Regions from separate parts of the Shigella sp. FC1967 genome, predicted to be linked through region 1. Evidence: predicted binding sites of a transcription regulator. Region 1 holds the regulator's gene; the other holds the start of a gene.
The links. Region 1 encodes PhoB, which activates phosphate uptake and scavenging genes when phosphate is short. Its sites were predicted from a motif close to CTGTCATAAAACTGNCNNAT; they were not measured.
Positions count from the first base shown of each region.

Region 1 (7,398 bases):
AATCAGTTACGTCAAAATATTCGACCTAGTTTTTAACTGTTTGATTTATAATTTATTTATCTGAACATCTAAACTCGGGAGCGAGTTGGCTAATACCTAATCCTCCCGCCTTCTTCACTTTAATTTGTACAGGAATGCGCTCTTTCATAGCTTCTACGTGACTAATTACGCCAATAATTTTGCCGGATGCATTTAGGCTATCGAGAGCATCTAATGCAATATCTAGAGTATCAGGATCTAATGTGCCGAAGCCTTCATCTAGAAATAGTGATTCGATTTGAGTTTTGTTACTGACTAAATCCGACAGCGCTAAGGCGAGAGATAAGCTAACTAAGAAACTTTCGCCACCTGATAGCGTGCGAGTATCTCGCAACGCATCGGCTTGCCACGTGTCGGCAATTTGTAGTTCAAGGCTTGCGGGTGTTTTGCGTTGCAAGAAATAACGTCCATGAAGTTTTTCTAAACGAAGGTTAGCTAAATAAATGAGATGATCAAGTGTTAATCCTTGAGCAAAACGGCTGAATTTATCGCCTGATGCTGATCCGACTAATTCGTTTAAGTAGCTCCAATCATCGAATTGAGATTGTTGTTTGGTAATATGGATCAATAGATCCTGTTGCTCTTTACGTTTTTCCTCATCAATACGCAGTTGCTCTTGAATACGAAACTTCGTTTCTTGTACTTGAGTCATTTGTGTTTCTAACTGCAATAACTGGGCGGTAATTTGTTCAAAATTTTGTTGTGTTACCAATATCGGTTGTTGTGACAAGTGCTGTTGATAGTTATTTACTTGAGTGTCTAAACGTGTTTTCTCTTGCAATAGCTTATCAAGCCGTTGTTTTTGCTGCTCTTGTAAACGATTTCTTTCCTCAACGGATAACAGCGACGCCAGAAATGCCTTTTCATCAGCAAAAGGGCTATTTTTTAATTTATTTTGATATTGTTCAAGAATGGTTTGTGAGTGGACATTAAGCCGTTGTTGTGATTTTTCGTTTTCCTGATATTGACCAATTAGCTGATTTAAACGTATTTCGAGTCGATTTTTTTTCTTCGCTATATTGCTCGATTTGTTTTTGTAACCATTGGCTCTGTTTATCCAACTCATTACGTGCATCTTCAGTAGTTTGTGTCCCGAATAAAGCTTGGCGTTGTGCGTTTAGCTGTTCTTGTTGCTGATTTAATTGTTTTAAATGAACTAAAACAGCATCAAGTTCTTTTTGAGATTCAGATAAATAGCGTTTTCTCTCTTCCAGCGTTAATAACAATTCACGAATTGTTTGTTGTAATTCAGAATGTGTTTTTAAGGTTAATTGATATTGTTGGTTCTCTTTTTTACGCGCAATAAGCCATTGAATTTTGTCTTCAAATTCCTGTAATTCATAACCTTGCTGTTTGACAAGAGATTGAAGCTCCTGCGCTAACTGGGTTTGTTGTTGAAGATATTGCGCTGTTTGCTGTTGTTTATTGGAAACCTCTCTCTGTTGTTGAGCAAATTCATTTTGTTGATGAAACATCGCTTGTTGTTGTTGATTAAATTGCTCTTTGCTATCAGATAACCGTTTGTATTCTTGTTGAATTTGGGCTTCTAATTGTTGATAACTAATCTGTTTTTGTGCCAGTAAATTATCTTCTTTTTCAAGTTCTGAATCTAATTGAGTTAGATCTGTTTCTTCGCTATCAACATCGGGTAATGCGTAAGTTTGAGCTAAAACTCGCCATTGCTGTTTTAATGACGCAATATCTTGTGTGAGCTGCTCAAGTTCAAGACTTAGTTTTTCATTTTGAGCTTGATAGTTAGCGCACTGTGTTTTTTGTTCCACTAACTCTATTGTTAATACATGAACTTGTTGCGTTAAAATATCTAATCGTGTTTTGGTTTCGTCGGGCTTAATTTCTTTGTATTTTTCAACATAAGGATGTTCAGTTGAACCACATACAGGGCATGGGGTGTCTTTAACTAAACGCAGTCTTTCTTCTTCGTATTCTGCTAATTTGCGTATTAAAAGATAATTATCATTTAAGTCTTTGAGATGCTGTTCTTTCTCTTTTAAAACGATGCCATTTTTACTGATGTTTTCAGTTAGCATGACTATTTTTTTGCTGATTGTCTGACTGTGTTTTTTGGTATTGATGTTTCGTTTTTATAGCATGCTGTAATTGAGCCTGTAATCCCATGAGTTTTGCGAGAGCATTTCTTTGCTGAGAAATTTGTTGCAAACGATGAGGGATATCTGCAATGGCATCTGTTTTCTTTTGTTGCTCAATTTGCGTTTGTAATTGACTTAATTGTTCCTGTTGCAACTTAAGCGTGTGCTGTTGTTTTTCTAGTGTATGTGTTGTTTTCTCAAGAGAACGTTTAAGAAACTGTTCTTTTTTCTTGTTCTACTTTTTCGCTTTTCTGGCTAATTAAATTATTTTTCTGTAATTTTCATCATATTGCTCAAAATAACGTTGCCATAAAGGTAAATTTTCAGCAAGTTGAGCATGGGCTGTATGCTGAGTTAAATAGTCATTTAATTCATTGAATTGCGTTTGTGAGCTCGCTAATTGGGTTTCTGTTAACTGTATTTTTTTCTAGATATTCTGACTTTGTTTTCTCTAGCGTATTTTTTTTGCTGTGTTTTTTACTGAAATATCCTGTTGTAGCAAGATTAACTGATTATCTAATGGTGTTACTTTTTTCACGAATAAGCTGTAATATTTGTTGTTTTTTTTCTCATTGTGTTGTTTAAATGTATTACGAGCCTCGACGAGATGCTGATTAATCGGTTGGCTCTGTTGTTCAATCCGTTGTTTTTCTTCTTTTAGTGTTGAGCATTGTGACTCAATATAGGCTTGTTCTTTTAATAGACGGTTTTTTTCATCATAAATTGGACGGATTTTTTCTGCGGGTTCGCTATTTTCAAGACGTTGAATCTCAGGTTTAGCTGCAACTAATGCTGCTTGTGCTAAGTTAACCTCAGTTTGTGCTAATGCTTTGTTTTTACTAAGTTCAGTTTCTTTTTCTTGCCACTGTTGTGCTGCTTGATATTCCTGTTGTTGTTTTTGTAATTGGCGCTCTTTGGCAAAAAGCTCAGTTTGTTCAGTTAATAAAGCTTGGCGAGCATTTTCATCTAATAACGCCATCATTTCGGCTTGCTGTTTTAACGTTTTTAATGCTTGTTCTTCTTCACGCCAATGTTTAAAGATAGATTGGGAAATATGGCGATAAATATCTGTGCCAGTCAGTTCTTCGAGTAATTCAGCGCGAGATTTATCATCCGCATTTAAAAAAGCCGCAAATTGCCCTTGAGAAAGTAACATTGATTTAGTGAAACGATCAAAATCAAGACCCGTGATATTAATGATCATCTCTTTCACTTGGCTTATCTTGCTCGCCAATATTTTGTCTTCGCCACCTATGGTATTGAGTTTAACCAGTTCTGCTTGTGGTGCTTGAAGATTACCATCCTCTTTATAATTAGCACGACGTTGTTCCCAAAATGCACGATAAGCCACACCTTTGACTTCAAATTCAACTTCAGCCAAACATTCTGCTGTATGGCGTGTCATTAACTCATTTTGTGATTGTGTGACTTTATCGAGTCGTGGCGTTCGATGATAAAGCGCTAAACTTATCGCATCTAACAGGGTGGTTTTTCCCGCCCCCGTAGGGCCTGTAATCGCAAATAATCCGTTGCTAATAAAAGGTTCTTGGTTGAAGTTAATTTTCCATTCACCTTTTAAGGAATTAATATTTTTAAATCGCAGACTTAAGATTTTCATTATGCTTCGTTATCCTCTTGTTCTGCCATTTCAACGGCTTGCTTAAACAATGTTGTTAAGCGTGTTTTTATCTCTTCTGAATCAAACTCATGCTGTTCTAAGCGCCTTTCAAAAACATCATAAACGGTTAACTCAGTCAGTGTTTCGTTTTCATTTTGAGTGAATGCTTGGCGTTGTTTTCTGGCTCTTCTTAATAAGATCACATCAAAAAGCGGATCGTGAGTGAGCTCTTGAATACGAGTTTGTATGTCACTGAGATAATCTTGGGTTGAGACTTCGATATCTAACCAAATTGTGGTCTCTATTTCACCGTATTGTTTTTTTTAAGTCCTCAAGTTGTATTGCTATCTCTTTTAATGAACCACGAATAGTGCGTAGTAACTGAAGCTCAGGAATAGGTAAAAGTGTGAGGTTAGTGAGTTTGTCTTGCTCAAAATCGATAAGACAGACGCTTTTCTGTTGTCCGCTCTCATCAAAACTTAAAGGAATAGGGGAGCCACTATAACGAATATGACCTGATTTATTCACCACTTGAGGGCGATGAATATGACCAAGAGCAATATAGTCAAATTCAGGAAATAGGGTTGCAGAAAAAGCCTCTAAAGTCCCAATATAAATTTCACGTACTGAATCGGTGACGCTTGCACCGATAGTCGTGAGATGACCTGTTGCAATAATGGGGATATTTGCATTCAATTTTTTACGTAAATCAAGAGCAACTTGATATTGAGCTTGGTAATAATCAGCAATGGCTTCTTTTAGAGCGTTTTGTTTTTCAGCCCCAGATTGTCCACTTTTGCTGCTGATCATATCTCTGGGGCGTAGATAAGGGATAGTACAAAGCAGTGCTCCCGGAGTGTTATCTTTTTGAGGAAGAATGAGCGGGGCTTGTGGTGTTTCAGTATCAACATTAGCAATAACGGTTGTATTTAAACACGCCAATAGTGATTTTGATTCATTGAGTGTTGCCACCGAGTCGTGATTACCACCAAGAATAACGAGCTGACATTGTGTGTCTCGAATAGCAACCACAAAACGGTTATAAAGTTCTCTGGCATAACTTGGAGGGGAGCCAGTATCAAAAATATCGCCTGCAACAATCAGTGCATCGACTTGATAATGTTTAATTTGTGCTAACAACCAATCAAGAAACTGTTGATGTTCTTTAGCGCGAGTCTTAGTAAAAAAATATTGCCCTAAATGCCAATCTGATGTGTGAATAATCCGCATTACTATCCCTCTTTTTTATCTGTTGGAGAGTATAACGCACCTTACTTTTTTTAGTGAAAACTCAACATAAGCCTTCTTTTTGAGTGACATTTCACCAAAAAACGACTTATTTGCCTTAACAACAGGGATCTATTTCAGTAATGTTAAGGTTAGTCATAAATCTGTCATAAAACTGCATCATAATCATTTTGACCCTCTATATACATTACACAGGATAGAGTATGGCAAGGCGTATTCTTGTTGTTGAAGATGAAACCGCAATTCGAGAGATGATCTGTTTTGTTTTGGAACAAAATGGTTTTCAACCTATTGAAGCAGAAGACTATGATTCTGCATTGAGCTTTCTTATTGATCCTTACCCTGATCTGGTTTTATTAGATTGGATGATCCCTGGGGGATCTGGTTTGCAGGTAATAAAGCAGATGAAACGGGAAAGTAACACCCGTGATATCCCAATTATTATGCTAACTGCGAAAGGGGAAGAAGAAGATAAAGTTCAAGGGTTAGAAACGGGTGCTGATGATTATGTTATCAAACCCTTTTCACCTAAAGAGCTTGTTGCTCGTGTGAAGGCAATTTTACGGCGTTTATCACCAATGTCAGCGGAAGATATCATAGAGTTCAATGGATTAGGACTTGATCCTGTTTCTCATCGGGTGACGAGTCAAGATAAACCGATTGAGATGGGCCCTACCGAATTTAAACTCCTGCACTTTTTTATGACACATCCTGAACGCGTATACAGCAGAGAACAGCTGTTAAACTATGTTTGGGGAACGAATGTTTATGTCGAAGACCGTACTGTTGATGTGCATATTCGTCGTTTACGTAAGGCCATTGAAGAAGATGGTCATGACAGAATGATACAGACAGTACGCGGAACGGGATATCGTTTCTCTGCCCGTTTCTAAGTCAATATGGGAGTAATCGTCAGGTGTTAGAACGACTATCGTGGAAAGCCCTCGTTTGGGGGCTATGTCTATTTTGTTTGCCTGCCTTTATATTATCGCTTTTTATCGGGCATCTTCCTTGGTTGCTGGTGGCATCGCTTCTCAGTGCCCTTGTGTGGCATGCTTATAATTTGCTGAAATTATCTAAATGGTTATGGTTAGATCGCTCGATATTGCCCCCTGAAGGTAGGGGAGGATGGGAGCCTATTTTTTTATGGTATTCGACAAACTCAGCAACGTAATCGTAAGCGACGTAGAGAATTAGGTGATTTAATTAAACGTTTTAGAAGTGGGGCTGAAAGTCTACCCGATGCTGTTGTGATGATGACAAATGAAGGGAATATTTTTTGGTGTAATAGCCTTGCTCAACATCTATTAGGTTTTCGTTGGCCTGAAGATAACGGGCAAACTATTTTTAACTTATTACGTTATCCTGATTTTTTACACTATTTTACTGCGGGTGATTTTAGTCGCCCCTTAACCATTTCACTCAATAATGGCTCTATTGTTGAGTTCCGTGTGATGCCATATAGCGAAGACCAGCGTTTGATGGTAGCTCGTGATGTGACAGAAAAAAATAAACTAGAAAACTCGCGACGTGATTTTTTTGCTAATGTGAGTCATGAGTTAAGAACACCGTTAACCGTTATTCAAGGTTATCTTGAAATGATGGAAGAAAAGAGTGTAGAAAAACCCGCTGAGCATAAAGCGATAGTCACGATGCAAGAGCAAGCTAAACGTATGGATACGCTTGTGCAGCAGCTCTTACAGCTTTCTCGTATTGAATCTGCCCCCCATATTGATTTAAACAAGATTGTTGATATTCCTGCTATTTTGGCTTTATTACAACAAGAAGCTAACTCACTCAGTCAAGGTCAACATCAGATTATTTTTGATGTTGATGAACAGTGGGCTGTTCGTGGTAATGAAGAGCAACTGCGTAGTGCGGTTTCTAATTTAGTGTATAACGCTATTAATCACACTGACGAAGGTTCAACCATAAATGTCAGTTGGAAGAAAATTCCTCAAGGTATGTTATTTAGTGTTTCAGATAATGGGGCGGGGATCAGCGCTGAACACTTAACGCGTTTAACCGAACGTTTTTATCGCGTTGATAAAGCTCGCTCTCGTCATTCTGGTGGAACTGGGTTAGGTTTGGCTATTGTGAAAAAATCATTGCTTCATCATCACTCTCAATTGAATATTGAAAGTAAAGTCGGTGTTGGGAGTACGTTCTCTTTTATCCTTCCTCAAACCCTGCTTACCGCTAAAAAAACACACTAGCAGTATGCTTTTTAAAGGCCTTTATCACTTGAATTCAATTTGTGATAAAGGCTTTTTTGTTCCTATATTTTTAATATCAATAAAAACTAATATCGTAGCGTTAAATTTTAATATTATTAATTAATAGTAACTTTAAATGATGCCAATAGTTAATTTTATTGGTGATAAA
Region 1 is NZ_MIIZ01001042.1:71-7,468, reverse strand. Features, by position in the region: partial or broken gene BHE89_RS27520 (AAA family ATPase) at 53-3,765, opposite strand; partial or broken gene sbcD (exonuclease subunit SbcD) at 3,765-4,995, opposite strand; gene phoB (phosphate regulon transcriptional regulator PhoB) at 5,217-5,906, shown strand; partial or broken gene phoR (phosphate regulon sensor histidine kinase PhoR) at 5,930-7,229, shown strand.

Region 2 (7,398 bases), on a different contig from region 1:
GTCGCCATGATCTTATTCCATTCAACAACACCATCAGAAACCGCAACCATCTGTTTAATGCCCATTACAATGGTGTAGTAGTGAGTATCTGTTGTGATCAACATTGGCCAAAGATATTGGTTCCAGCCATAAATAAAAGTGATAACAAATAGGGCGGCGATATTGGTGCGAGAAAGAGGAAGTAAAATAGTAAAAAAGAACTTAATAGGACAGCGCCATCAATTTTAGCAGCTTCAATTAATTCAGGAGTAATAGTAAGAAAAAATTGGCGAAATAAAAAAGTGGCTGTGGCGCTGGCAATTAATGGAATGGTTAAACCTGCGTAAGAATTCAACACATTGAGATCCGTAACTACCTCAAATGTCGGCATAATGCGGACTTCAACAGGCAACATCAACGTAAAAAAGATAGTCCAAAAGGCGAGCATTCTTCCCGGAAATCGAAAGAAAACGACGGCGTAGGCGGATAAAATCGAGATTGTTAATTTCCCTATGGTGATCACCACTGCCATAATCAATGAATTCAATAACATACTATTAATTGAAATGGCGCTATTTTGTGTGGTGCCTGCCTGTAAAAATACCGATTTAAAAATTGTCATGCCTTCAGTACCAAACCAAAGGGGAGAACCAGTGGCAAATTCGGTGTTTTGATGTGTTGTTGCCACAAGTGCAATCCAGATAGGGAACGCAACAGAAAGTATGCCGATAATAAGAATAAAATGGCAGAAAGCATGAAATAAAGGTCTACGTTCAACCATCAGTAAGCCACCTTTTTCTCAACATAACGAAATTGAATAATGGTTAATATCGCGACAATAAACATCAAAATAACGGATTGTGCGGCGGAAGAGCCTAAATCTAATCCGACGAAACCATCGTTATAGACTTTATAAACGAGCGTTGATGTACTACTCCCTGGACCACCTTGTGTCATCGCATGGATAATGGCAAACGTATCAAAAAAGGCATAAGCAAAATTAACCACAAGTAAGAAAAATGTAGTGGGAGAAATTAAAGGGAGACTGATAGTCATAAAGCGCTTAATAGGGCCACTACCATCGATAGCTGCGGCTTCTAAAAGAGATTTAGGGACAGATTGCAATGCGGCGAGGAAAAATAGAAAGTTATAACTCACTTGTTTCCATGTCGCTGTTAAGATCACCATCCACATAGCGTGATGTGTATTAAGTACAGGATCCCAATTAATGCCTATTTTTTTTAATTGTTGGCTTAATACACCAATCGTGGGATCAAGCATAAATAACCAAAGAAAACCCGCAATAACCGGCGCAATAGCATAGGGTGAAATTAATATAGTGCGATAAAAAAGTTTACCTCGCAAAATTTGCTCAGCAATGCCTGCCAAAACAAGTGCTAATAACATTGATAAAAATACGACACTGATACTGAAAAGAAGTGTCGTGACCAAGCTATCAAAGTAATAACGATTGCTAAAAAGTCGCTGGAAATTTTCAAAACCAACAAATTCTCGACTAAGCCCAAATGCATCTTCTAATTGAAATGACTGAAAGAAAGCTTGTCCAGCAGGCCAAATAAAAAAGATAAGCGTGATAGCTAATTGGGGGAAAATCAGCGCTAGTGGTAACCCTTTTTGTTTAAAATAAATGGATTGAGATGCCATACTATATCCAGTAAATCGATAAAAACAGAAGGCGAGCTATTTTGCTCGCCTAATCTAAGTGACTATTGCTGAGTACGTTCAAAACGGCGTAATTGCTCATTTCCACGTGTAACTGCATTATCTAACGCAACTTGAGCACTCTGTTTCCCTGACCAGACTTTCTCTAACTCTTCATCAACAATTTCTCGTGTTTGCAGAAAATTACCAAAACGTAATCCTTTTGAATTTGCGGTAGGCTCTGACGTTGTCATTTGTAATATTGCGGTATCAGCCCCAGGGTTTTTCTGATAAAAACCTTGCTGCTGTGTTAATGCATAAGCTGCTTTAGTGATTGGTAAATAACCTGTTGCTTGGTGCCAATCGGCTTGCACTTCAGGGCTTGAAAGATAGGTGAAGAATTTGGCAACGCCGTTATATTCGGCATCTGGGCGCCCTGACATAACCCATAACGATGCCCCGCCAATAAGCGTATTTGCTGGTTCTTGTACGAGAGTATCGTCGTAAGGCAATTGACTAACACCAATATCAAGACCTTTCATATTCTCTTTAATACCCGCAAAACCTGCGGATGATTCCATCACCATGGCACACTCTTGGGTATAAAAGAGAGGCATTGCATCCGATTGGCGTCCGCCATATTTGAAAATACCTGATTTAGACCAATCTGCCATTTGTTGAATATGCGCTACAAAAGGTGCTTTATTAAATAGAAACGTGGTATCAAAACCATCGAAGCCGTTATTTTTTGTCGCAATAGGTAAATTATTGCGCGCACCAAAGTTTTCGATTTGTGTCCATGATTGCCATGTGGTGGTAAATCCACATTTAACACCAGAATCGAGCAGTTTTTGAGATACGGCTTCCATCTCTTTCCATGTCTTTGGTGGCTGTTCTATTCCTGCTTTTTTAAAGAGGGCTTTATTGTAATAAAGTACAGGCGTGGAACTATTAAATGGCAGTGACATCATTTTGCCATCAGGAGTGGTGTAATAGCCTGTAACAGTAGAAAGATAGCGATTAGGATCAAAAGGTTCGTTGGTTTTTTCCATTAATTGATAAACAGGAAAAACAGCTTTTTTAGCTCCCATCATACTGGCTGTACCCACTTCGAATACTTGCACAATAGCAGGTTGGTTTTTAGCGCGAAATGAAGCCACAGCACTCGTCATTGTTTCAGCGTAAGTGCCTTTATAAACAGGCTTTATCTCATATTCAGATTGACTGGCATTAAAATCAGAGGCGATTTGATTGACTTTCTGACCGAGCGCACCCCCCATTGCATGCCACCATTCAATTTGTGTTTTTGCGTGTGTAGGAGAGGTAAATAACGCCATCGCAACAGCAAGACCTGTTATTGATTTTATCGACATGCAGAATTTCCTTTTTAATCGAAAGTTAAAGGTGCAATCTAATCTTCGAATTACCCTAAATGTTATTTATGACAAAGGGGTGACAATTAAATGAAGATATATTGATGGTATGACTGTCAAATTGCTGTCATAAATGGTTGTCATGATGTCGGCACAAATGAAAAGGAGAGAGAAATGAAGATAGCTGCTCACCGAGGTTTTTCTGGAAAAGCCCCTGAAAATACATTGGCTGCGTTTAAAATGGCGATTGATTTCGGGTGCGAATGGATTGAAACGGATGTGCAATTAACGGCGGATTATGTTCCAGTGCTTATTCATGATAAAACAGTGAATCGTTGCACGAATGGGCAAGGTGCTGTGCGTTTTCATACCTTAGATGATTTACATCGCCTTGATGCGGGAAGTTGGTTTAGTTCACTCTATCAAGGTGAGAAAATTCCTTCTTTAAGACAAGGATTGCAGCTAATTAAACGTTCAGGAACAAAGCTTAATATAGAGCTGAAAACATGGCCTGATGATGATGTTGAGCGTTTATGCTTAGCCGTTTCTGACATGATAAAAAGTGCAGATATTCCGAATGAGCAAATTTTATTTTCTTCTTTTGATACGCATGCACTTATCGTTATGAAACGATACCTGCCTTATATTCGCAGAGGCCAATTATGGGACGAGATCCCTGATAATGCGTTAGAAACACTAAACGCAATTGATGGTTTTAGTGTGCATTGTAATTACAAATATCTTACGCAAGAACAAGCCCAATTGTTAAAACAAGCAGGCTATGAAATTTATTGTTATACCCCTAATAATCCTGAAGAAGTGAAAGATTTTGAGCAATGGGGTGTTGATATGCTGATCACTGATATGCCTGATGTTTATCAAATAGCAAAATGAAAAAGCGCTAACTCTTCCTCGTACTTTTACTGAATAAGGCGTTATCGATATATTTGATAACGCTTTTTATCCTTTTCCTTTCAAATACTATTTACAGAAATTAAATAAGAGAAACGTTGAGTAATAGATGTTTTCTTTACATTCTCTGCTATTATCCTGCGCAATTAATGAATAGATATTGTTCAATACGGTAATGTTTATCTCATTAAAAATAAAAATGGGGAAAATGGTTAGCGAATATAGTGACCTTATCAATCCAGCCTCTAAGGGTAGAGGTGCGTTATTTCTACTTTAATTGCCAATAATATTATTGAGAGTGAAATATGAAAGAACTCGTTGTGGTTGCTATTGGAGGCAACAGTATTATTAAAGACAATGCTAGCCAGTCTATCGCTCATCAAGAACAAGCAGTACAAGAGGTTGCCGCCCATATTAGTGATATGGTGGCTGAAGGGTACAATATTGTATTAACTCATGGTAACGGGCCACAAGTTGGGCTTGATTTACGTCGCGCCGAAGTGGCACATGTGCAAGAAGGTTTACCATTAACACCATTAGCCAACTGTGTTGCTGATACACAAGGTGGTATTGGTTATTTAATACAACAAGCGTTAACGAATAAGCTTAGTGTTGAACAAAATACACAAGCAATTACCCTTATCACACAAGTTGAAGTTGATAAAAACGATCCCAATTTTATTTCTCCAACTAAGCCTATTGGTGCATTTTTCTCTGAACAAGAGATGGTGCAATTAAAGCAAGAAAATCCGCAATGGCACTTTGTTGAAGATTCTGGTCGTGGTTATCGTCGTGTAGTTGCCTCGCCCATTCCCCAACATGTTATTGAATCTAAGGCAATTAAGTCACTATCAGAGTGTGGTTATATCGTGATTGCTGTGGGGGGCGGTGGTATTCCAGTTATTAAAAATGAACATGGTAATTACCAAAGTGTTGATGCTGTTATTGATAAAGATCTGTCATCAACATTGCTCGCCAAAGAATTACATGCAGATATTCTTATCATCACCACAGGTGTTGAAAAAGTCTGTATTCATTTCGGCAAACCAGAACAAAAAGCGTTGGGTGAAACGACGGTTGCAGAAATGACACAATATATGCATGAAGGGCATTTTCCTCCAGGGAGTATGCTTCCTAAAATTGAAGCTAGCCTCTCATTTTTAGCTGCGGGTGGAAAAAGAGTTATTATCACAACGCCAGAAAAGTTAGCTTCTGCCTTAAAAGGTGAAACTGGAACACATATTGTTGCTTAATTATCTTTATCAGTAGTGTACGATTATTTCATTGATAAGCGCCTTATTTGTAAAAAGTAAGGCGCTTATTTTATGGGAGTCTTAAAGATAGGGAACTATTAAGTAGGATGATTAGCAGGATAGGCTTTTGCATAATGACGAGGATTTAATCTTGAAAATAATCCTATAGTCACAATCACTAAAATAGCATGGAATGCCCATGCATAAGTAAAGCTTCCATCCGACTGGCGTAATAGCACAGCAACTAATGGGCCAAACGCGGCAATAATAAACCCCCCGCCTTGCATTAAGGCTGATAGAGCTCCCGCTTGCGCTGGATCAGGAATATGATCCAGCGCGACAATCATCATCATGGAAAAACATCCACCTAAGCCACAACCTAAGAAAATACTCCAAAGATAAGGAGCACTCATTGGAATAATCATGATTGCGGCAAAACCGATAAATTGGCTTATTAATGTTACCGTAAGCCAAAAACGTCTATCGTGATTTTTAGCTGCTAAGAAAGGAATAATTAACGCGGCGGAGGCTTGGAAAAGGGAAAGGATGGCGACAAGTGAGCCACTTTGTGCGCTTGGCATTCCTAGTGATTGGTAGAAAGGTGCCAACCATGCCACAACAGAGGCGTAACCTGCATTAACACAACCAAAACCTAAAATAAGCAATCCTGTTCTAGGGCGCCAAATTAAGGTATTGAGTGATATTTTATTAGTAGAGGTGACACTGTTTTGAATTGAAAAAAGAATAGCGATAAAGGCAAAACCTGCGGGAAGCGCAAACCAAGCTAAAGCATTTTGCCACTGGCCATAATTTGCCGTAAGAAGAGGGGATAATTGCGCTCCGAGTGCACCACCTCCCATTAACATGGCGGAATATAGCCCCATCATAATAGGTGTTCGATTTCCAAACCATCCTTTAATAATGCCGGGAAATACCGCTTGAATATAGGCAACGCTTAAACCGCAAAAGAGGGCTGTCAGCAATAGTTGATTACCATCAGAAACATAAGCCCGAGAAAATGAGCCTATAAGAAGCATCAACATTGCGACTAAAAGTCCTTTACGTACTTGAATATAAGGCTGTAAGAACGGAACGATTAGTGCACCTACGCCCATTAAAAGCATGGGTAATAGCGTGAGTAACGAGACTTGGCTATAACTCATTCCTGTTGAAATAATAATATTGTCAATAACAGGGCCGGGGCTGGTTAAGAAAGGGCGTAAATTTATCCCAACTAGAATAATAGTGAGGATAATCTGCCATGTTTTTTTTCTTGGTAAGGCAGTCATTATAATTCTCTGATAAACATAAATATTGTCTATTGTATAGACAATATCTGTATAAACAAATGGCTATATTGAATATTTAAGTGTTATTTACAGTAAAGGGGGGCTAGGGTATCTGCATTATTGGGATGGAGAGGCGAGTGTTTCATTATTTTAAAAATAAAACTAATAAATCGCTTAGACAGCGTAAGAGATAGTGATGTGAAAAAGAGATTGGTATTACTAATGTTTTTCTATCTTATAAAAAGATAATGTTAATTTTAGTTTATTTATAAAGATAAACATTATCTCTTATTAAAGAAATGTTTATCTAAATCGATCTTGATACTAAGAATAGATAATTTTATGGATAAGTTTTTACCTCTATAACTTAGCTTCCACTGTTTAATTTGGCTTTTTAGGGTTAATTAATGTGAATTCATAGTGTTCAAAATGAGAAAGTACTTTTTTAAATTCAACTGTCGCTTTATCTAAATCCCATGATTTAGGGAAATAAAAACCATCAAAAGAAATATTTTCTAATCTGGCAATAAATTGATGGATAAATTCATCAAAACCCGCGTAAGTCAGTGCGATTTTGCCTGTCCAATCAATATGGAAAGTATTATTGGATTGACGTTGGAAAGTAATTTGATGCTTTGTACACTCATCATGCCCTAATAAATAAAGACTAAAAGCAGGGATTTCTGCGTATTCTTCATCCTCATCTTCATCACTATGGATTTGAGGGGCGATATCAACATTAAATTGATGAGTCACAAAGTTATCAAAATCGAAAGGCGCATTTCCTGTGTTGAGTAAAATACCTTGGTCGTCAGACCAATAAGTTGAGGAGAGTGTACAGCAGTGATAATTATCCCAGACAATTTGATCTTGCCAGTGTGCAAGGCTGGTATATTCTTGCTGATCATCTGATCCTTCATCATCACTATC
Region 2 is NZ_MIIZ01000942.1:1,266-8,663, forward strand. Features, by position in the region: partial or broken gene ugpE (sn-glycerol-3-phosphate ABC transporter permease UgpE) at 1-760, opposite strand, end outside; gene ugpA (sn-glycerol-3-phosphate ABC transporter permease UgpA) at 760-1,644, opposite strand; gene ugpB (sn-glycerol-3-phosphate ABC transporter substrate-binding protein UgpB) at 1,707-3,014, opposite strand; gene BHE89_RS16265 (glycerophosphodiester phosphodiesterase family protein) at 3,189-3,908, shown strand; gene BHE89_RS16270 (carbamate kinase family protein) at 4,232-5,179, shown strand; gene BHE89_RS16275 (cyanate transporter) at 5,278-6,468, opposite strand; gene BHE89_RS16280 (hypothetical protein) at 6,850-7,398, opposite strand, start outside.
Region 2: ugpB (sn-glycerol-3-phosphate ABC transporter substrate-binding protein UgpB) is a predicted target of PhoB. The motif match lies at 3,128-3,147, and genes of this name have one in related genera.